4 regions of the Brevibacillus sp. FSL L8-0520 genome follow, and region 2 is predicted to be linked to each of the others. Evidence: predicted binding sites of a transcription regulator. Region 2 holds the regulator's gene; each other region holds the start of a gene.
What was found. The regulator Rex, encoded in region 2, represses fermentation and respiration genes when NADH is low (regulators of the CRP and FNR family bind a similar motif). The targets are predictions, from matches to a motif close to TTGTGAAATATTTCACAA.

Region 1 (5,601 bases), 2.0 Mb from region 2:
ATGGAGACCATTATCATGACGCCAACGAGCGCTCCCATAGGGATCTGCTTGACGACGTCGCCCAGCACCATGATCAAAAACAGCAGGAACAGTCCAGCCACCAGTGTAGACAGTCTTCCGCGGCCTCCCGATTTCACATTGATCACCGATTGGCCGATCATCGCGCATCCGGCCATTCCGCCAAAAAATCCGGTCACGATATTGGCGATGCCCTGGCCCTTTACTTCCCGGTTCTTGTCGCTTTTCGTCTCCGTCATCTCATCGATGATGGTCGCTGTCAAAAGCGATTCCAAAATCCCGACGAGAGCAAGTGCAAAGGAATACGGGAAGATGATCGTCAAGGTCTCCCAGCTAAACGGGACATCTGCAACATGAAATACCGGCAGGGTCCGCGTTATTTCCCCCATGTCACCTACTGTCCGCACATCCAGACCTGCCCAGATGGCCAGAACCGTCATCACGATGATCGCGATCAATGGAGCCGGCACCGTTTTCGTGACGAGAGGCAGCAAATAAATAATGGCCAATGTTCCCGCGACCATTGCGTACATGATCCAAGATTCGCCGACAAAATGAGGAAGCTGCGCCATAAATATCAGGATCGCCAGCGCATTGACGAAGCCGATCATGACAGAGTGCGGCACGAAGGTAATAAACCGGCCGATCCTGAACACGCCCATGATGAACTGGAGAACCCCTGTCAGCACAGTCGCGGCAAACAGGTACTCGATGCCATGGTCCTTGACCAGCGTCACCATCAGCAGCGCCATTGCGCCTGTCGCAGCGGAGATCATCCCTGGACGCCCACCCGTAAATGCGATCACACAGGCGATGCAAAACGACGCATACAAACCCACCATCGGATCGACTCCGGCGATGATCGAAAAGGCGATCGCTTCAGGAATCAAAGCGAGAGCTACCGTCACTCCCGCGAGCACATCACCCCGCAGGTTGCATAGCCAAGTCTTTTTCAGTTGTGAAGTAATCAATGCATGACCTCTTTTCTGCTAAATTTTCCGAGTCTCGTTCAAGCTTTTGATTTTGCCGAAAAACACATTGACTTTCTCCTCGCAAGAAAGTCGGGGCCGTTGAATACGAAAACATATTATAAAGGATATAGGCAAAGTTTGACCATGTTAAATTATGGCAGGAGCTGTTGTATTCTGCTTCTGTTCGCAGAAAATAAAGTTTTAGACTGTATCCGTTGATTTGCTCCCAAATAAAACAGCGGAAGCCACGGACCAGAAAACAAAGTCCCAGACTCCCGCAGCTTTATTAAAGCTATCGATCCCGTTGGTTGGATACTTCTTACGTCACTCCTTGGCTCTTTATAGACACATCTTTTTCCAATGTTAATTCGTGAAATGATTTCACGCGTAGCTGTAAAAATGGGGTGAACCATAATGTACAAGCCGAAGCTAACAATCCAATGCCACCCGCAAATAAAGCGAACCGTAAACCCATTGCTCCCCCGATCATCCCTCCCATTAACGAACCAAGAGGTAAAGAACCCCACGAGATAAATCGAAATGTAGCGTTCACGCGACCTTGCAGGGCATCGGGTACAATTACTTGACGTAAACTGATGGTACTAATGCTAAACATTGAGACCCCCATTCCGAAAAGAAGCTGTCCGAGCATCATAATCAACGCAATACTTAATTCTGATCCTACTGCTAATGGAGCAAGCAAACCGCCACTTGCTGCGATCGTAGCGGAACCCACAATTGTCGGACCTACTCCAAAACGATGTACAGCCCTTTGGGCAAGCAGAGAGCCAAATAGGTACCCTACTCCTAGCGTTCCATAAATGATGCCGAGAATGCTCGCACTGATTTTGAGTTCCTGCGATGCATATAGAACATAAACACTAAAAATAACATTCCAGGAAAGGTTAAAGACTGTTGAGCAGCGCACCACTCCCCACAGCAACGGTTTTGTGTAAACCGTATGCAGCCCTTCTTTCATTTCCAGCCACATGTTTTTTGGTTTTTTCGCATCTGTCACGACTTTCTCCAACTTGCGAATCCGGGCTATGTACACAGCGGATACAAAAAAGAATACCGACGTGAACAATATTGCAAAAGGAGCGGTGATTACCTGTTCCAATCCACCTGATAAACCCGGCCCAGCAATTTGTGCTGCAGATTTACTTGTCTCTAGTTTGCTATTTCCATCAACAAGCTGCTCCTTGCTCACGACGGAAGGCAAAAAGGATGTATAGGCAACATCAAAAAAGACAGTACAGATACCCACTATGAAGGCTACCAAATATAGAACTGTCATATTCAGGAATCCAATCAAGGCTGTCAGCGGCACAATGAGCAGTAATGCACCCCTGAAAAAGTTAGCGGCGACAAGAATGGGTCGCCGGGGAAATCTGTCTATCCATACACCAGCGAGCAAACCGAAAATGATAAATGGCGCATACTCGGCAAAACCAAGCAACCCCATTTGCATGGGACTGGCCCCTAAATAGAGAGCTGCCACTAATGGCATTCCTAATAATGCTACCTGAGTCCCAAACTGTGATGCAGTTTGCCCAATCCAGAGCCTGCGAAAATCTGTGTTCGTTAACAATCCTTCTGCCTTGTTACTCATGCTCGTTCCCCCATTTTCGTCACAACTCATTGCCATTCAAATTTGCATTTTTAGTATAGGGGAACTTACGTTTCAAGATCTTGCGCTTTCATTATCACAAAATGTTGGATGATTCATTTTGTTATGAAGGCCTTTGTCTGCACTTTTCGTTTATAATGCCATACCATTTACTCCTCGGTTCCGCCAGTTTCTTTCCGAGTCTGCAACATTATTTTCTTCGAACAGCTCCGACAATCTCCTGTACCCTGCTTGCGACTCTTATGAATAACGGCAAAAAGCCCGTCCCTTGCATAACCGGTACGGGCTGATTCAACCTGTATCATCTCACGTTATTTTCTGCCTACCTTTTTCAACACGGCTTCCCTTTCGTTTTCATGCAGCAATTGATTGGCCATCGGAATTAACATCAGATTTTCTTTGCTCAGGTGGTCCAAAACGAGCTGCCACGCCTCACGCATCAAGGCAATCAGCCGGTGGCTGCTCTGTTTGGTCTTTTGACAGCATTCCGTTTCAGATTGAAGCTGCAGAAGGGTGGCGCGAATCCGTTCGTGCTCCTTTTTCATTGCAGAGACCGGGTGAACAAGGGTAAGGTTCGCTTGTGTGATCAGAGGAAACAAAATCTCTTCCTCTTCCGTAAAGTGGTGGAGCATATTTTGCACCAGGTCGGCTGTAAGGGCCACAATCTGCTCTTCCTTCTCCGCATCCCAATTGGAACCGGAGTATAGGAGTTTTTTCAGTGTTTCTAGCTGCTGCAACAAATGGTCGTGTTCCCCGCGAAAATATCGCAGCAATGTCGCACATTCCCCCCTTTCCACAACATTCATGATAGACCCCGTTCCTCGCCTCCATAGTGAGGATCGTCACAATCTGCTCAAAAATACATGATTTTTCTTGAAATGTGACTGTAGTCACTGCATTTCCACAGCTCCATCCGATAGAATGGTTTGGACTACTCAACAAGTATCGACGTCTGCTCGTATGAAATGGGGGAGCGCGATTGGCTAAAAGCCTTACCTTTGTCCAGCAGATCTCGCCTGACTTCCTGGCGAGGCTGTATACTCTCGCCACGGAGAGAAATTTCCCGGCCGGAGCCGTTCTCTACATGGATGGCGACCCTGCTGAATACCTTTATCTCATCTCGTCCGGGCAAGTAAAGCTGACGAAGACCACGGTTGATGGAAAAGAGCTTACCCTGCAAGTATTCGGTTCAGGCGAGCTCGTCGGGTTGGCCGGCTTGTTTGAAGCAGAGCTGGTCCACACTGCCAGCGCGGCCATACTGGAAGACGGAGCGGTCCGAGTGATCCCGCGCGCTGGCCTGGAACAGATTCTGATAAAAAACGGGGAGTATTGCGTAGACTTCATGCGTTGGATGGGAATCATGAACCGGCGCATGCAATCAAAATTCCGCGACCTGTTGTTGAACGGAAAAGTCGGCGCCTTGTATTCCACGTTGATTCGCATGTGCAATACTTACGGAGAAGAGCGGTCCGAGGGCATTTATATCAATCTTTCTTTGACCAACCGTGACCTTGCTCATTTTATCGGCTTGACCAGAGAAAGCGTAAACCGGATGCTGTCAGACCTGAAGAAGCAGCAAGTGATTGATTTGCTGCCGCATGGACATATCCTGATCAAGGATCTGACCTATCTGAAGGAAACGATTTGCTGTGACGATTGCCCGCCGGAAATTTGCCAAATATAGCTGCAAGCAAAAAGCACCCTGCCGTCTCCATTGGCAGGGTGTTCGATTGCCTGGCAAGCCGCTGTCTGTCTCTTGCGACTCTCTACTGACGCACTTTTCGGCTCAGTTCTGACCTATTCTAACTCAGTTCTGACTCACTAAACTGACTCACTTCTGACTCTTTTTCCTACTCCCGCCCCCGCTCTCGCCGATAAATCATATATGCAAGCGGAAACAGCAGAAGATTGACAACTGAAAGCATAACGCTCACTTCATATCGCTCGGCGAAGTACATATTCACCGTATACTGTGTACAAATGATGCTACCCAAAAGCACCAAAGCCAGCAGGATGATGCCTCTGACATTATGTTTCATACGGTTTCACCCCGATTGCGTAAATACTTCCCCCTTCGATCTCCAGCTCTATTTCGGGCAGCGCCCTTCTCGGCGGCCCGGCTAACGGCTCGCCGGTCATGACGTCAAATTTGCCGTGGTGGCACGGGCAAAGCAGCTCGTTTTTTTCTGTACTCCAGAAAACCGGACATTTTAAATGAGTGCAGGCATTTTGATAGGCCCTCCACTCGTCCTCTCCTACCCGTACAAGCAATGCCCCTTCGTGGTCGCTTGGATAGAAGAATTCCACTGCCTCCCCTGTTTTCACAGCTTCCGCTTCGACGATCTTTTTCCGGGGGTATTTCCCGCTTCCCGGCGCCAGCAATTGTTTGGCAGCCAGCGTCCCCCAAGGCAATGTGGAGACTGCGAACAATCCGACACCGCCCAGCACCGTTTTCATAAAAGCCCTGCGGTCCAGCGAACGTTCATTCGACCGATGGATATTGTGCGTATAATTGTCGTCCCGCTCCGGCACGTTCCTTCTTTTGTCGTCACTCATCCTGTCCTTCCCCCTTTTCAAAGCAATCGTTCCGTTCGGCTCTGTTGCCTGGCAGCCGCCGCACTCAAGGACTTCAAGCAGCGCTTGTCGTCTTGTCGCCTATACCGCGAACCGCACCATGCGGCTAAAAGAGCTTCTCCCTTCCCTGCAGAATGCCTGGCAAGCTGATCCTCACGTTTGTTTCGCCCTCAAGCGGATTGAACGGCTGGCTTGCAACCCATTTGCCGTTGGACAGGAGGTGCTGCTCCTGTTTCCGTGCGAGCTCCGCTTCGTCGATCCACTGCAGGGTGTTGGTCGGGCAGACAGATGCGCACATGGGCGGAATGCCGTCCTTTGTACGGTCGTAGCAAAGATCGCATTTGTACATCAGGTTTTGCTCCTGATCAAATTTCGGGATACCGTAGGGGCAGGCGATCGTACAATTCT
Region 2 (5,601 bases):
CAATACCCGGAACGATATGGCGAATCGCTCCATCTGGAAATCCTTTTTTAACGGCCGCTTCCACGCTTTCACGGGTAACGGCTTTTTCCAGAGAATCAAATGCGACTGTTTCGGCCGTCAACCAGACCACCACAGGGGTGCCCGCCTGGTTTTTTCCCAGCACTACCGCATAGGATTGATTCCCGCGATACTCGTCTATGGAATCGATCTGCGCGACTGTTGTCCGCTCCTGGACCCATTGCCGTACCTGGGCCTCAAAATCATCCTGCTTCCCCACAACGGTTGCGCCCAGATGATAGGCCGAGCCCAGAACGAGCACAAGAATAACGGCGATTACTCCTGCAACGATTTTTACATACACCGGTAAAACTCCTTTATCCCCTTACATTACAACCGAAAGCGAAGCTGATCCTGCTTGAGTCCCGCAGCTGTCTCCATTTGCAAATAGATCTCCAATTGCCGCAATTCACGCGTCGGTCCATCGTACCATAATTGGTACTCGACTGCAATCTGATTGGCCAGACGCTGAGTCATATCCTTGATCGGAAAAGATGGTCCGAGCCACATGGACAACAGATCGGTCACCTCTGTAGAAGGCACGCTGAGACGATAGCCTTGCCAGCCCTGACCGGAACCATCTGCGACCGGAAGCGGCGCAACCCGCCCCAGCTTGCTTTTCAAGATAGCCGCATGCTGCTGGGGCGTATATAGCGAGTATGGCAAAGCCTGGTGGTCTTGAATTTCTCCGTCAATCGTGACATTGACCTGTTCCGCTTCTTTTTGCAGTTCAAAGCGATGTCCGGCTATTTCCCCGGCCAGCTGAAAATTTTCACCCTTGTACTTTCCGCTCAGAACGTAATCCTTTACGAAAACGGAGAATGGCCGCTCCGTATCTTTGGTTACCTGATCCAGCAAACTGGCAATGATCGCCCGGTCTGCCTCTTCTCGCTGTGTCGTCGAGATTACATGCGCTTCTTTTATATCCAGACGATTGTGAAGTTCTCCAAGCAAGGTGCCCAAGGCAAACAGGACGAGAAATAATGACGGAAGCCACCAGAGCTGTTTGGGCTTAATATACAAGTCCGTTCACCCCTGTCCCTTTTTCCTTATGCGTATGAATTCTGGGAAGGTTTTAGAACAGGACGGAAAACTTGCTAAACATACGACCCGGCACCTGGGCCATACTACAGATACACCCCGAGGAGGTGAGCGCGTGAAGTTGTCAAACCAAACGACATCTCCTGACCTCTTAGGGTCTATGCTGCAGGATTATCGCGTCTCCTGGGCAGCATTGTCTTCACCTCTAAGAGCATCGTCTCACTCATCCCCACTGGAATTTCGCCATACCTCGCTTGCGGAAGTATGGCGAAAATAAGTCGGCATGGTGACCAATCAAAATCCCTCTACCTACACCTACAACCTTTCTCCTGTCCCCCATGACAGGAGCCTTTTCCCTTATCGCTTCAATTGCTGAAACATCCGGTTGGCTTCAAAAATAACGCGCTCCTCGTCGACGGTGAGAAGCTCTCTGTTGCGCATCAGGAAAGAACCGGCCACAATCGTATCCTTAACATCGCGGCCATTTGCTGCGTACACGACATGGGACACGGGATCATGAGCCGGATGGAAATGCGCCTGATGACTGTCAAGCACAATCAAATCCGCTTGTTTCCCAGTCTCGATCGTTCCGAGTGTATCCGGCTGGAATACGCCCTCTGCGCCATAACGGGTTGCCATGCGCAGCGCTTCCTCGGCTGGAACTGCGACGGGGTCGTTGTTTACGCCCTTGTGCAAAATGGCAGCCAGCTTCAGCTCCTCAAACAGGTTGAGGTTGTTGTTGCTCGCGCTGCTGTCTGTTCCGAGGGAAACGTGAATCCCTTTTGCCAGCATTTTCGGTACTGGCGCCACTCCACTTGCCAGCTTCAGGTTGCTGACGACATTATGCGATACCTTCACGTGATAGTTTGCCAAGACGTCGATCTCTTCATCCGTGAGGTGAACGGCGTGGGCGAGCAAAGTTGGACGATTGAAGACACCCAGCTTTTCCAGGTGAGCAACCGGGCGAACCCCATAATCCTTTACATTCTGACCAACTTCCCACTCCGTCTCCGACATGTGGATATGGATCGGCAGAGACAGCTCCTCCGCTTTTTCCACAATTTGTGTGATAAATTCCGGTGGGCAAGTGTACGGAGCATGTGGAGCCATCATGACGGTCACGCGTCCATCCGCCTGGTTATGCCATTCACGGGCGAAAGAAACGGCATCCCGCAGCTTTGCCTGACGCTCTTCCTCGGAGCAAAGGCCGATCATTCCGCGGCAGAGACGCGCTCTCATCCCGGACGCTTGCACGGCTTTTGCCACTTCATCCATATGATCATACATATCGACGAATGTCGTCGTACCGGTCCGAATCATTTCGATAAGGGATATGTATGTGCCCCATTTCACATGCTCGGACGTGAATTGTGCCTCCAGCGGCCACATTTTGTCTTCGAGCCACTGCTGGAGCGGCAAGTCATCCGCATAACCGCGGAGCAGCGACATTCCTGCGTGCCCGTGTGTATTGATGAAGCCTGGCAGCACATAATCCCCTTTCAGATCAATCACTTCGTCATAGCCGGAGAGATCATCGGGGGTCGGACCGACGTACGTAATACCCGCTCCTTCAAATCCGACAGCTCCGTCCTGAATCACTTCATTTTGGTCATTTGCGGTAATTACCGTTGCATGGGTCAATATGGTCTTTTTCATCGTTACACTCCATTCTTACGTCAAGTAATAAGCAAGGCTCTGCAAACTGGATGTCACATCGGCATAGTGGATCCTGACATCGCGTTCGGTGCGAATCGTGGTGGGAGCAAAATTCAAAATCCCTTCAATCCCGGCCTCAAACAGCAGGTTGGCGACCGACTGGGCCGCCGCTGCTGGCACTGTTAGGATGGCAAGACGAATTTTCTGCTCTTTCACGGTCTGAATCAGCTCTTCCAGTGGCTGAATGGTGATTCCCGCGAGCACTTTTCCGCATTTGGCCGGGTCATTGTCAAAGATAGCCGCAATCCGCATGTAATCCTCTACCTGCGCATTGTAATTGCTAATGGCGTGTCCCAGATGCCCGGCCCCGATCAGCGCCACGCGAATTTCCTCGCTCAATTTTAAGATCTGACGGATTTTTTCTACCAAATAGTTCACGTCATAGCCGATGCCCTTTTTGCCGAAATCCCCAAAGGAAGAGAGATCTTTTCTGATTTGGGCAGGGTTGACGTCGAGATTTTTGCCCATCTGCTGGGAGGACACCGTCGTCACGCCCACTTGCTGCAGATAGCTTAGGTAGCGCAGATAAATCGGCAACCGGCGCACAACCGCTTCCGAAATCTTTTCACTTTTGGCCACGTACGGTCGATCCTCCTTACTTTTTTCTTTTCAAAACGCGATAATCCTTTCCATTGGAGAGGATCGTGATGGTTCCGTTCTGACTGGTAATGTAGGTCTCAGCCCAGGATTCGCCGAGCCGCTCCAGCACTTCTTCCTGGCCATCCTTTAGCTTTTCTCTCGGCTTTCCGGTTAAAATGACCGCCACTTGCGGATCCACCTTGCTCAAAAATGGCTGCGAGGAAGCCTGATTGCTGCCTTGAGCAGCAACCTTCAAAACCGCTGCTTTCAATTGATCTGCGTGTTTCTCAAGCAGCCTCTCCTCGGCCTTTTCATTCATCGCACTGGCGAAGAGAAAAGACAACTTGTCATGCCGCAATTGAAAGACAAGGGAGTTGTCTTGCGGAGACAGGAACAGCGGTTCACTCGGGTGCAGGACCTGGAGCATCACGTCTTCGTCCAGTCTGATTGCTTCTCCGTCAGTAACAGTCACTGCCTTTTTTGCTGCTTTGAGCGGGGCCGCGTTGCGAATCGAAGACTCAATCGGACGGGGCAAAATGACGTTCTCTACAAGCACCCGCTCCACAAGAAAAGCGAAGCCCCCTGCGTGCCCCGGCAAATCATTTGTCAAGACCACGTAATCCAACCGGGTAATTTTCCGTTCGGTCAGCGCCGCAAACAAGCGGGGCCAATCCTCAGCGCTTCCGGTATCAACGAGCATGTTTTTTCCATTCGGCAATCGAATCAAGGTTGCTTCCCCGTGCGGCAGCTCCAGATAGTGGATGACAAGCCCGATGAATTCACTCTCGTCTTCACTTGCGAACGGATCTTCTACTTTTACCGCCTTTTGCAAGTGGTTGTCGATCGAGCAGCCGGGTATCAAAAGCATTGTGACAGCCAACACCAACAGCCAAGCTCTTCCCGCTTTCCACAGCATTTATTTTATCACCTATATCCCTGTGAGACTATTGATTCATTTTATGAATCAGACAGGGATTGCATGCCCCGAAGAAACGGAGCGATGTCTTCGCGCAGGGTTGTCCAGGGGCCTGTTCTCGTATCGAAAGGTGGGAGCGATTTGAGAAACGAGCGTCCGTAGCGGGATTCCACGATGCGTGTATCAAGCACGACAACTACACCGCGATCGTCCTGGTGGCGGATCAGTCTTCCGACCCCTTGTTTGAATTGGATGACAGCCTGAGGCAAAGCGATCGACATAAACGCGTTTTTGCCCTGCTCTTTTACCTGCTCTGCCCTCGCCTGATAAATCGGGTGGTTCGGCGGAGTAAACGGAAGGCGTACAATCACCAGACAGCTCAATGCCTCGCCCTGGATATCTACCCCTTCCCAGAAGCTGCTCGTCCCCAGGAGAACGCTGTTTGTTTCTCTCTGGAACATGCGCACCAGCTTTGTCCGGTTGTTGCTGTCGATTCCGTGTCCGAGCAGTGTATAAGGCTCGTTGTCCAGTTGTTCCTTCAAGCCTTGGTACACCACACGCAGCATCGAATAGGAGGTGAACAGGATCATTGTCCGGCCGCCTGCTGCCCTGATGGCATCCACGCATCCCTGAATCACGGCCTCGAGGTACTGCTGCTCGCTCTCTTTGCCCAATGTAGGCAGATCGGATGGAATCAGCAGGAGCCCTTGCTTTTCATAACAGAACGGAGACGGCAGCTGGAGTGTTCGGACGCGCTCCTCTGGCAGCCGGTCGAGCCCCATCCTTTCCAGAATATATGAAAAGCTGTCTTTGACTGTCAGCGTCGCCGAGGTGAGAATCACGCTTCTGCGCTCGTCAAAAAGCGGTTCCGCCAAGCGTGTTGCCACTTGCAGCGGCGCAGCATGAAAGTACACTTGCTTTTTCGGGGTGCGAGACTCGATTTCCATCCAGCACACATACTCATCATCCGGCTCCAGGAGAAAGAAGTGAACCATTTCCATCCCTTCTTGCCACTCCTTCAGCAAGCCTGCAGCATCGGTATGAAGACTTTGCAGTTCAAAAGACGGCTTTTCGCCGGATGGCATGGAAGACAAAAGCGATTCCAGGTCAGACGCGTAGATCGACATCGATTCGATTACCCGCCGGGCCGTTTTTCGGATTCGCTCGTGCTTGCCGGAAAAAGACAGCGTCTGGTAACGGACCGTATCTCTTCCGGTATCGGAGGTCTCTTCTCCTCGGTCTGCCGCCCACTGATACAACAACTGCGTCAGTTGCTGGGCCTTTTCCTTGAG
Region 3 (5,601 bases), 2.0 Mb from region 2:
TTTCTGCTTACGGATGGCAGGCACTGTCCACAGAAGGGAGGTTGTTGACCATGATAAATACGAAAGTGTTAGTCGCGGACGACGATCCAAATGTGTGCGAAATTATCCGTCTGTTCTTTTCCAAACAACAAATTGATTTAGTCGTGGCAAACGACGGGAAGCAAGCCTTGGAGCTTGTGGAAAAGGAGATTCCCGATCTCATCGTTCTCGATGTGATGATGCCCCATATGGATGGCTTTGAAGCGTGCAGAGAAATCCGCAAGAAATGGGATACTCCGATTATCATGCTGACGGCCAAAGATGAAGAATTCGACCGGGTGCTTGGCCTCGAGCTGGGCGCCGATGATTATGTAACCAAACCGTTCAGTCCCCGGGAGCTTGTGGCCCGGATCCGGGCGATCTTGAGACGGACGCAGCCGAGAGAAAAGCAGGAAGAGGATACGGCGAAGGTACTTACCTTTGATCGGCTCATGATTGATATTGAAAAACGGGAAGTGCTGGCTGCAGACGAGAAAATCAGTTTTCGTCCAAAGGAGTTTGACCTGCTGGTGCACATGGCGAAGTCACCGGGCACCGTGTTTTCACGTGAGCAATTATTGGAACAGATATGGGGTTTTGACTATTTCGGAGATGCCCGTACGATTGATGTGCACGTCAAAAAAATCAGGCAAAGGCTCCAGGTGCTTCCTTATGAATGCATACACACCGTGTGGGGGATCGGCTACAAATTCGGAGTGGATGAAGCATGATGGGGATGTCAAAAAGCATCTTCCGCCGTCTGCTGTTCAGCTTTCTGGCTACGGTCCTCATCGGCTTGGGCTTTTCCGGCATCCTGATCTCCTTTCTCGCAAAGGAGTACATTTACGGTGCCCAAAAAGAAGAGATGCTTCGTCAGGCGAAGCGAGTGAATGCCGCCATCCAAGACAGCAATGTAATCAACCCGGCACTGCTTGGAAAATTGGCCTCGCTCGATGAGTCCTTTAACATGCGCATCTGGCTGTTTGACCAAAAAGGCAAGATTGTGGCGACTTCTATGAAGGATGAGGTATTTACGGGAAAAGCGGTTGCCCACTCCATTGCCGATTCCGTATTAAAAGGAAAGAATGCGGTTACGGAGTTAAAGATGGAAGGCTTGGAAGATCCGATGCTATCCGTATCTATCCCTTGGGGCAAAGGGGAAAAGGTGTACGGGGGGATCATTCTGCATGCGCCGATTGAGGGAGTGGAGCGGACCTTTGCCCAGATGAGGGAAACGATTCTCTGGGCGACCTTGTTTGGCGTGCTCTTGTCTACGGCGATGGTTTCGTATTTGTCCTGGTCCATTTCCAGGCCGCTCAGAAATATCGAACGGACGACAGCGGAGATCGGACGGGGGAACTACTCCGAACGTGTACAGGTAGACACTGCCGACGAGATTGGCGACCTGGCCCAGACGATCAATACGCTCGCCGGCAAATTGGAGCGTGTAGAACAGGAGCGGCAGCACCTGGAGCAAGTTCGGAACGATTTTCTTGCGAATGTCTCGCATGAATTGCGGACGCCGCTGACGGCGATGCAAGGCTTTTTGGAGGCGCTGCAGGACGGGCTGGTCGAGGAAGAGGAATCCCGTCAGAAATACTACGCGGTCATGTATTCGGAGACCTTGCACATCAGTCGGCTGGTCGATGATCTGATGGACTTGATGAAACTGGAGAACAATGAAGTAACGCTGGCGAAATTCCCTGTTGATGTGGAAACGCTGATGAACAAGGTGGCGTTTTCCTTCAGCCCGGAAGCCGAGGAAAAGGGCATTGAGATCATCGTAGAGCAGCCGAAGGGCCTTCCCAAGGTGTACGCCGATAAAGACAGGGTCGCACAAATTTTGAAAAACCTCGTGAAAAATGCGATCAAGTTCACCGATGAGGGGACGATTCGCCTCTCGGCCCGAAGCAATGGACAGTGGGTGGAAATCTCCGTCAGCGATACGGGGATCGGCATCTCGCCGGACGATCAGGAGCGGATCTGGGAGCGCTTTTTCAAGGTTGACCGCGGCCGTTCCAAAAAGAACAAGGGGACAGGGCTTGGACTTGCGATCGTCAAAGAATTGGTTGAGCTGCACGACGGACAGGTAACACTGGAGAGCGAGCCGGGGAAGGGAAGCGTGTTTATCGTCCGGCTGCCGGCACTGAACTGCGAACGGTCGGTTTCCTGACAGTCTGACAGTTTGAGAAGGTCATCGTTTTTTCATATTTTGTTCATGGTTTTTTCCCACTCTCCTCACAGGATGATCATCTTTCCCAGCTACGATATACATGTGGCCGAAAGAAGTCACAAAGTAAAGACAGGAAAGGGGAGTTCAATCATGAACAAACGATGGATATCCTTAGCGGCAGTCGCACTTCTTCTGTCCGGCAGCTTGGTGGCTTGCTCCAGCCCGACCAGCAACCCGGAACCAGCGACACAACAAGACGGAAGCGCAACGACCCCTGGCTCTTCCTCCACAACCGAAACTGATCAGTCTACAGATAGTTCTGTTTCCCAAGATCAATCGACTCCTGACGCGTCGACGGGAGCTTCGGATTCCACACCGGGGTCTTCTGATGCGTCGACTGGATCGGATTCCACAACCGATTCAACGGATGCGTCGAAAGGTTCTTCCGATGCATCGACAGGTTCGGCTGATTCTCAGTCCGGAGATGCTGATGCAAGCAAAACTGAAGGTGGTACAACCGACCCAGCTGCTTCAACGGGTTCCGGCAACTAAGCTGTACATCTAGTACGACATAACGTTCAAGTCGCGTCTGAGTGCTTTCAAACTACTTCCCTCCCACATTGATATACGGGGTGGCCTATGCCACCCCTTTTTGTTGTCTTCATAAACGAAGAGAGGGCACCTGTGAGATTTATCACAATCTCCTGCTCCAAATTCAATTACCATGAGGGTGTAACTTCCTCAAGGAGGATGAGTGCTCATGGTAAAGAAAATACAATTGCCGCTGCAGACCGCCAGTCTGGTCGTCGGGTTTATGGTCTGGGTGATCCTATCATCATTGATGCCATTTATGAAAGAAAGCTTGTCGCTCGAACAGGGGCAAATCGCCTGGATTACGGCCATTCCGGTTTTGCTCGGTTCCCTTTTGCGGATACCGGTCGGCTATCTGGCGAACCGTTACGGGGCGAGGCTGCTGTTTGCCATCAGTTTTTTGATCCTGTTGGTCCCCGTGTATTACATCAGCGAGGCTACGAGTGCAGCCGACCTGATGATCGGAGGACTGTTTCTGGGCATCTCGGGAGCGGTCTTTTCAGTCGGGGTGACGTCGCTTCCCAAGTATTATCCAAAGGAAAAGCTGGGCTCCGTCAACGGGATATACGGAATGGGCAATATCGGGACAGCGATCAGCTCTTTCGGGGCGCCTGTCATCGCAAGCTATTGGGGATGGTCGGCAACGGTTCAACTGTACATGGTGCTGCTAGCCGGATTTGCGGCGCTGAATCTCTTGCTCGGCGATAAAGCGGAACCGCGGGTAACCGTTTCCTTGAAGGAGCAGATCAAAAGCGTCTACAAAAACGAAAGACTCTGGTTTTTAAGTCTCTTCTACTTCGTTACGTTCGGCTCGTTTGTGGCCTTTACCGTCTATTTGCCTAACTTTTTGGTCGCCCATTTTGAACTGGACAAAGTGGATGCGGGGCTGCGCACAGCAGGATTTATCGTCCTCGCTACGCTGGCCCGCCCGATAGGCGGGTGGCTCGGTGACCGCTGGGATTCGTTCAAGGTGCTGCTGGTCGTCTTTGCCGGAATGACCGCTGCGGGCATACTGCTGTCCTTCTCGCTGTCGATCCATTTGTATACAGTAGGCTGTCTGGTGATTGCGGCCTGCGCGGGTATCGGAAACGGAGCCGTCTTTAAACTGGTGCCGATGTATTTTTCCAAGCAAGCGGGAATTGTAAACGGAATTGTCTCCGCCATGGGCGGTTTGGGCGGTTTTTTCCCGCCGCTGATGCTGACCCTGTTGTTCAATCTGACCGGACATTACGCGATCGGCTTCATGGCGCTTTCCCAGGTGGCGCTCTGCTGCTTCATCATGGTGATGTGGATGTACTACCAGGATCGGCTTACGCTCGCCCTCAGCATCGTGGAAAACACGGTCGAGGCGATCGTCGTTACGGATAAAAAAGGGACGATTACGTTTGTGAATCCTGCATTTGAACAAGTGACCGGTTACAAAAAAGAGGAGGTCATCGGCAAGAACCCCAGCATACTCAAGTCCGGCAAACAAGATCGGGCGTTTTACGACAGGATGTGGAAAGCGATTGAGGAGCAGGGATATTGGGCCGGGGAGATATGGAACAAGCGAAAAGACAACGGTCTGTTTTTGGAATGGCTCACGATCAGCGCGATCCGCAATGACGTCGGTGAGGTGAAATACTATGCCGGGATGTTTAGCGATGTGACGCAGCAAAGAGCAGAAAAGGCTTCCGGGTAGAGGCGGCAGGTGAGGACAGAAGGTGAGGACAGAGGATGTGTAAAGCTGGGCGAAAGAACGATACAGCTTCCATGGAAGAAAGATAAAGCGGTGACAGACAAACAAACAAACAAATACAGGCAGGCGCATACAGGCGGTCGTATGTGCCTGTCTTTTTTCATGTACGGACTTGCAAGTACGAGCCGACCGGTTTGTGAAGAAGTGATGACAAAACGAGCAGGATTCGACAAAAGAGGCCGTCCCGGGCCGACGCAAGTGACAAACATCACAACCGGCAAAAGGCCGGGTTGATAGAATGAAGCCGTCAAGAGAACGAACGCTTTCCCGAAAGAGAAGGAGGGTTTCCCGTGAATCACGCGTTTGCTTCCACATTGGCTCAAAGGGCATTTGTCATCGTCTGTATCCTGTTTGTGTTGAGCTATCTGGGATCTCGATTCTTTACGCATATCGACCTGGCCCTGTACGGCTACATCGTCGGGACGCTGGTATTTATCGGCGGGTTTCTGTACCGTTTCTCCGCCTGGGCGGAGCGGCCGCCCACCAAGCTGATCTTGAAAAAGGGCTTGAAGCTGCTGTTTCGCCGCGGTACGAGCAAAACGTCGGCGGAGCATCTGCTCACGTACCGCTTCATCTGGAATCGCGGCTGGTTTCGCTGGACACAGCATTTCCTGGTGGGGTGGGGCTGCATCCTCTCAGCGCTTGTCACATTCCCGCTGGTATTTGGCTGGATGTACTTCACGATGGAAGACAACGGCTATTACCACGTCGTCGCGATGGGCATCGACGTGATGAAAATCAAAGCAGACGGTCTGCTCGCCTACCTGTTTTACAATGCGCTGAATATTTCCGCCTTCATGGTCATTGCCGGCGTATGCATGGCTCTGTACCGTCGCCTCAAGAACATGCAGGCTCGGGCGGAGCAAACCTTCTTTTACGACTTCCTGCCGCTTTACATGCTGCTGTTCGTCAGTGTGACCGGACTTGCGTTGACCGGCGTCAATATGTTTGCCGGAGGGTTTGGCCATCCGGTGCTCACGATCATTCACCAGTTTGCCGTGATCGTGACGCTGATCTACCTGCCGTTTGGCAAACTGGCGCACATCCCGTTCCGTCCGATGAGCGTTCTCGCCCGCAACTA
Region 4 (5,601 bases), 1.9 Mb from region 2:
TTTACAAACCAATATTCCCCAAAAATATTCTACTAGTGACAGGAAAAAGGTCTCGGTTAATCACATAAAATTTGGTAAAATAGAACGTGTGTTCCTGCTTTTATAAAAATTTATAGAGAGAAGGTGAGCAAAAACCCCCCTTTTTGTACCTAGTAGGTGGGGGGATTCTATGCCAAAACAGACATGGACAAAAGTTCAATTTCTTCAGCAGATCAAACGGACGGCTTGGAAGTTACAATACCAAGCCAAAAAGCAGTATCGGCGGGAAATGTTCCTTGACGATCACAAGGAAGTTCCGTACCACGACTCGATTGATTCCCAGTTATTTGTCGAAGAACTGCTCAACAGCTTACCTGAACGTGAGAGGTTCATCATTCAACGAGTGGTGATTGAAGGGAGAACGGAACGTGAAGTAGCGCAAGAACTCCGTATCTCCCGTTCTCGACTCCACGCCTGCAAAGTACAAGGATTACAAAGACTTCATAAAAAAATTGTCTTTGCCTAAAGGAGGAACGTAATGCTGGAAGATGATGTCTTTTGCAAATTGGTGCATGATGCGCAACGAGGAAATCGGGAAGCGCAGGAAGCCTTACTAAAATACTTACAACCCGAACTAGAAAAAATGACGTGGTTTATACGTATGCCACTCGAAGATAGTCTGCAAAGTTTACATTTAGCAGTTTTGGAACTGATCTCATCATGATCAGAGAAAAGGAGGAGGAAGGATGAATGAAACAACGATCACCATAATTGCTGGACTTGTTGCAGTTTTAGCCATCTGCATTATTTACCGACATGTAAGTTTAACCATTCAAATACGGGACATAGTAAACGTGTCCTTACAAGCTAACAAAGAGCAAGAAAGTCAAAAAAAAGAAGAATCCGAAGTATCCGATCCTTCCCTGGAAAAATAAATAGCAGAAAGAAAATGGCGATTTCTTTCTGCTCACAATTATATCAAATGATAAGGAGGAAATGAACATGGCCACAATCATAACAGTTTTACTTCTTCTGTCAGGAGCTACACTGTTTGGAGTATTGATGAGTCAGCAGCGTTTGTGTAAAGAACTGAAAACCATGAAGAAATGACTAATCCCCCCTTTTTGAACTGTGACCCGCAAGAGGGTCACTTTTTTAAAGTGTCCATCTTACGGGTCACAGTTCAATCTCTATTGACAAAGGGGTTTTTTCAAAAGCTTCGCTATGCTGGATCTTCTTACATAAATTTGTGTCAGTTACGCTAGGGTGCTGAATAAATATCGGTATTATGTCACCTTGTGTTCGAATCTCCATTTTCGGCCGTTTTTTGCCGTTTTCGGCAATTAACGCCCTGGCGATCGATAAGAATTGTCCGCCAGGCGTGAACAAAATGGGTTTTTTGGTCAAAAAAGTGCGATCTCGCTCTAGCTCCGTTTTTCTTCGTTTTTTGTGGCGTAGAAATTGCCAAGCGCTTGGCAATTTGGGCGCTTTTTTTGGAACCGATCGCCACGCTAAACATCGTCATCTGGGACAAGTTGCCTGAGAAAAAAGAGGAGAGCTAGAGGCTTTCCCTTTGTCTGTTACAAACAGCGATCATCTCAGTCGATTGAATCGCTCTTTTGCATCACGTAAAACACGTAGCCGTAATAGCTGGAATACTTTCGGTACAGCTCAACTTCCCGGCTGGCTTCTTTCAGCGTCGCGAGCGCGTCCCGGTCGTTCTTGTACCGATCCTGCAGATGACTGATCCGCTCACGCATCGGTTCATAGTAGTCATCCCACCAGGCCGAATCCGGCAGAACAAAATGCTCCTGCAAGGTGTAGCCTGCCTCAGCGATTATCCGCAGGTTTTGTTCAACCGTTTTCATGCTCGGGTAAGCCTCAGCCCAAAACCGCTCCACTTCGTCAGGACGTTCATCCCGAAGCCAGCAAAGCTCTGTTGCAGCCAGGTATCCTCCTGATTTCAGCAGAGGACGCCATGCCCGCAGCCCTTCGCCAAAGCCCATGATGTAGATCGCTCCCTCCGACCAGATCACGTCAAAGGAAAGAGGCTCAAAGGGCAACGCAAACATCGAGGCATTTACAGGCGTTATCCGATGGGAAACCCCTGCTTCCGCAGCTCGCCGGGCCAGTTCGTCCAGAAACGGCTGATGCGTATCGACTGCCGTTATCGGGCCGTCCGAAAGCTTTGCCAGCTCCATGGTCTGCATGCCCGGACCGCAGCCAACATCGAGAATGCGAGCATCGCCCGGAATGTTTTTGACATACGAAAAAGCTTTTCGGGTCGAATCATTGTTTCCGGGGCCTTCCCGGGGCAGATTGCTGTGAATGTCAAAGAAAATCTCCATGCTCATGATCAAATTCCCCCTGTTTGTCCTGCTTTCTGTTCATTCAGATGAAGAGGGGACAGGGAAACAATTTTCTGAATGAAGACAAGAAGTTATGATCCCCATCCCTCTTGAATACGAGTAAAAGAGCACGTGCAAAATGCGGACATCCCAACCACTCCTTTTCCGTTTCGTTGCTTCAAATCATACCACAGCAGAGGCGCTTTGGCCGATGACCGAGCATCGCCTTATTTTCGTAACCAATTCGCCGTTTTTCCGTAACCAATTCGTCCTTCGTTGTTCACAGCATAATGCATGCACAAGCCATATGATAAAGAGGATTGTGATCACATTCACATATAACCACTGTGAAAATGTTGTTTTCGGGAGGGGAGACAACGTATGGAACTGGACAACACGATGCTGGCTCGTATCTTGACCTCGTTGACGCTTGGGTTTCACATCATTTTTGCCGCTATGGGCGTAGGCATTCCCGTAATCATTTCGATTGCCGAATGGCTGGGCATCCGGCGCAAAGATCCAATGTACACGCTGATGGCCCGCCGCTGGGTAAAGGGCTTTACCGTGACCGTTGCGGTCGGTGTCGTGACAGGCACCTGTATCGGGCTTCAGCTCAGCCTGCTTTGGCCAAGCTTCATGAAGGTGGCCGGCGAGGCGATTGCGCTGCCGCTGTTTTTGGAGACGTTTGCCTTTTTCTTTGAAGCGATTTTCCTGGGGATCTATTTGTATACCTGGGACCGCTTTAAAAATCCGTATATCCACTGGTTGTTCTCGATCCCGGTCGTGATTGGCTCGACGGCCTCTGCCTTCTTCATCATGACGGTGAACGCGTTTATGAATGCGCCGCAGGGCTTTACGCTCGCAAATGGCGCTATCGTCGACGTGCAGCCGCTCACGGCCATGTTCAACCCGGCTACGCCGACAAAGGCGGGGCACATGATTCTGTCCTCGTATGCAACTTCTGCTTTTATCCTTGCCGCCATCGCTGCATGGAAGCTGCTCAAAGGCAACCGTCACGAGTACTACCGCAAAGCGCTTCACTTCACGGTGGCCCTGGCGCTGCTTTTTTCCTTCGGGACGGCCCTGTACGGCGATTTTGCCGGAAAGTACCTGGCCAAATACCAGCCGGCCAAGCTGGCAGCAGCAGAATGGCACTTTGAGACGAAGCCGCAGGCCGAGCTGATCTTTGGCGGCGTTCTGGACCGGGAGACGCTTGAAGTGAAGGGAGCCGTGAAGCTGCCCTATGCGCTCAGCATTCTCGCGACCGGTTCGCCAAACGGCGAAGTGATGGGGCTGGATCAAATTCCTCGCGAGCTTTGGCCGCCTCTGGTTATCCACTACTTCTTTGACGGCATGGTGGCGATCGGGATGTACATGCTGGTTGTGCCGCTTCTCTATTTTGCTGTTCGCCGCTGGAAAAAGGGGAACGTCCCGAGGCCGCTGTTGCATGCGATTTTCTGGGGAGCGCCGCTTTCAATTCTCGCCATCGAGCTGGGCTGGATTTTTTCGGAGATCGGGCGGCAGCCGTGGATTCTCGTCGGCTACATGAAAACGCAGCACGCGGCTACGACGGCGGACAACGTCGGTGAGATGCTGGTGATGTTCAGTCTTCTGTACGCATTTTTGGCCATCGTTTGCTCGCTTGTGTTGAAGCGGATGTTCAAGAACAAGCCGATTGAAGCCGAGCTGAAGTAGCGGGAAGGGAGGGTATGCGACATGGCTCTGGAAACATTGGCCATTACGGTGCTGTGGATCTTTTTGTACGGCTATATCATTATTGCGTCGATTGACTTCGGAGCGGGGTTCTTCTCGTTTTTCTGCAAAGTCACGCGGCGGGATCATATCGTCAACGCGATCATTGAACGGTATTTGTCGCCTGTGTGGGAAGTCACGAACGTCTTTTTGATTTTCTTCATGGTCGGGCTCATCGGGTTTTTCCCGGATACGGCGTATTACTACGGAACAGCCTTGCTTGTACCGGGCAGCATCTTTCTCGTCCTGCAGTCGCTCCGGGGGTCGTTCTACGCCTTTGCCCATTACGGAGCGCGCAACAGCACGGCCTACTTGTTCGTCTACGGCGTGACCGGGCTGTTTATCCCGGCTTCCCTGTCCACGGTCCTGACAATTTCCGAAGGGGGCTATATCGAGCAGATGGCTGGCGGAGAAATCGTCCTGAATATGGGCAAGCTTTTGACCAGCTCGTATTCGTGGTCGGTCGTAGCCCTTGCGCTGGTGAGCGTGCTGTACATCAGCGCGAGCTTCCTGACCTTTTATGCGGACCGGGCAAAAGACACAGCCGCGGTCAAGCTGCTTCGTTCCTTTGCGATTGCCTGGAGCCTGCCGACGATCTTCGCCAGCTTCCTGGTGTTCCTTTCCATTCACCGGCACAACCCGGAGCATTTTGACAAGATGATGGACATCAGCTGGCTGTTCCTTTTGTCCTTTGCCTGCTTTTGCGGTGCGCTTGCCCTGCAGTTGCAAAAGCGCAGCTACGGCTGGGCGTTCATTCTCGTGATGCTGCAGTTTGCCTTCGCGTTCTTTGGCTATGGAATGGCCCATTTGCCGTACCTGCTCTACCCGTACATTACGATCACGGACAGCATCAACAGCCCCGCGATGGGCAAGGCTCTGGTGATCGGACTGATCGCCGGTCTTTTCCTGCTGATTCCGTCGCTTTTGCTGCTGCTCAAGCTGTTCCTTTTTGACGCCAAGTACGTGCAGGGTCGTCCGATTCAAAAATAGCGTCCGCATATGGTATGATGGGAGACAGTGAAAGCAAGGTGAAAACCTGAGCATACAGGAGGCTGTTTGCAGATGAGCGATCAAGGCGTAAAGGAAATGACCCCGCAGGAGCTGATGGAGAAGCTGGCGGCGAAAGAAGAGCTGCAAGTCGTAGATGTGCGTGAAGTAGAAGAATGGAATGCCGGCCATATCAAGGAGGCCAGGCTGATTCCGCTCGGCTTTTTGCCGCACCGCGTAGACGAGCTGGACAAGGACGTGCCCGTTGTGCTCGTCTGCCGGAGCGGAGCACGCAGCCACATGGCGACCGAGTACTTGACCAATCTCGGGTTTGACGCGGCCAATATGGTAGGCGGAATGCTGGCTTGGCCGGGAGAGACAGAGCAATAGAGAACAGGTAAGCAACAATTGATAGGGAGAGGATTGTCGTGAGTGCAGGAAAACGGGAGCAGGCGACCTTTTTGCAGCGGCACTGGTTTACGCTGGTAGCTGCAGTGCTGATCCTGCTGATCGCCGCCGTGTTTGGCTACCAATA

Region 1: NSQ24_RS02935 (hemerythrin domain-containing protein) is a predicted target of Rex. The motif match lies at 3,450-3,467, and genes of this name have one in related genera.
Region 3: NSQ24_RS02900 (nitrate/nitrite transporter) is a predicted target of Rex. The motif match lies at 2,874-2,891, and genes of this name have one in related genera.
Region 4: NSQ24_RS03425 (cytochrome ubiquinol oxidase subunit I) is a predicted target of Rex. The motif match lies at 2,648-2,665, and genes of this name have one in related genera.

Annotation. Positions count from the first base shown of each region.
Region 1 is NZ_CP150171.1:516,724-522,324, reverse strand. It holds gene NSQ24_RS02945 (SulP family inorganic anion transporter) at 1-986, opposite strand, end outside; gene NSQ24_RS02940 (MFS transporter) at 1,309-2,601, opposite strand; gene NSQ24_RS02935 (hemerythrin domain-containing protein) at 2,931-3,425, opposite strand; gene NSQ24_RS02930 (Crp/Fnr family transcriptional regulator) at 3,599-4,303, shown strand; gene NSQ24_RS02925 (hypothetical protein) at 4,470-4,658, opposite strand; gene NSQ24_RS02920 (Rieske 2Fe-2S domain-containing protein) at 4,648-5,175, opposite strand; gene NSQ24_RS02915 (4Fe-4S dicluster domain-containing protein) at 5,300-5,601, opposite strand, start outside.
Region 2 is NZ_CP150171.1:2,486,257-2,491,857, reverse strand. It holds gene NSQ24_RS12470 (DUF5590 domain-containing protein) at 1-361, opposite strand, end outside; gene NSQ24_RS12465 (hypothetical protein) at 388-1,080, opposite strand; gene NSQ24_RS12460 (amidohydrolase) at 1,456-2,754, opposite strand; gene NSQ24_RS12455 (redox-sensing transcriptional repressor Rex) at 2,770-3,393, opposite strand; gene NSQ24_RS12450 (MBL fold metallo-hydrolase) at 3,410-4,309, opposite strand; gene dinG (ATP-dependent DNA helicase DinG) at 4,351-5,601, opposite strand, start outside.
Region 3 is NZ_CP150171.1:508,452-514,052, forward strand. It holds gene NSQ24_RS02885 (response regulator transcription factor) at 51-749, shown strand; gene NSQ24_RS02890 (ATP-binding protein) at 746-2,191, shown strand; gene NSQ24_RS02895 (hypothetical protein) at 2,580-2,756, shown strand; gene NSQ24_RS02900 (nitrate/nitrite transporter) at 2,952-4,463, shown strand; gene NSQ24_RS02905 (hypothetical protein) at 4,811-5,601, shown strand, end outside.
Region 4 is NZ_CP150171.1:619,892-625,492, forward strand. It holds gene NSQ24_RS03405 (sigma factor-like helix-turn-helix DNA-binding protein) at 170-505, shown strand; gene NSQ24_RS03410 (hypothetical protein) at 518-703, shown strand; gene NSQ24_RS03415 (hypothetical protein) at 726-914, shown strand; gene NSQ24_RS03420 (class I SAM-dependent methyltransferase) at 1,578-2,333, opposite strand; gene NSQ24_RS03425 (cytochrome ubiquinol oxidase subunit I) at 2,709-4,022, shown strand; gene NSQ24_RS03430 (cytochrome d ubiquinol oxidase subunit II) at 4,044-5,069, shown strand; gene NSQ24_RS03435 (rhodanese-like domain-containing protein) at 5,142-5,456, shown strand; gene NSQ24_RS03440 (SCO family protein) at 5,495-5,601, shown strand, end outside.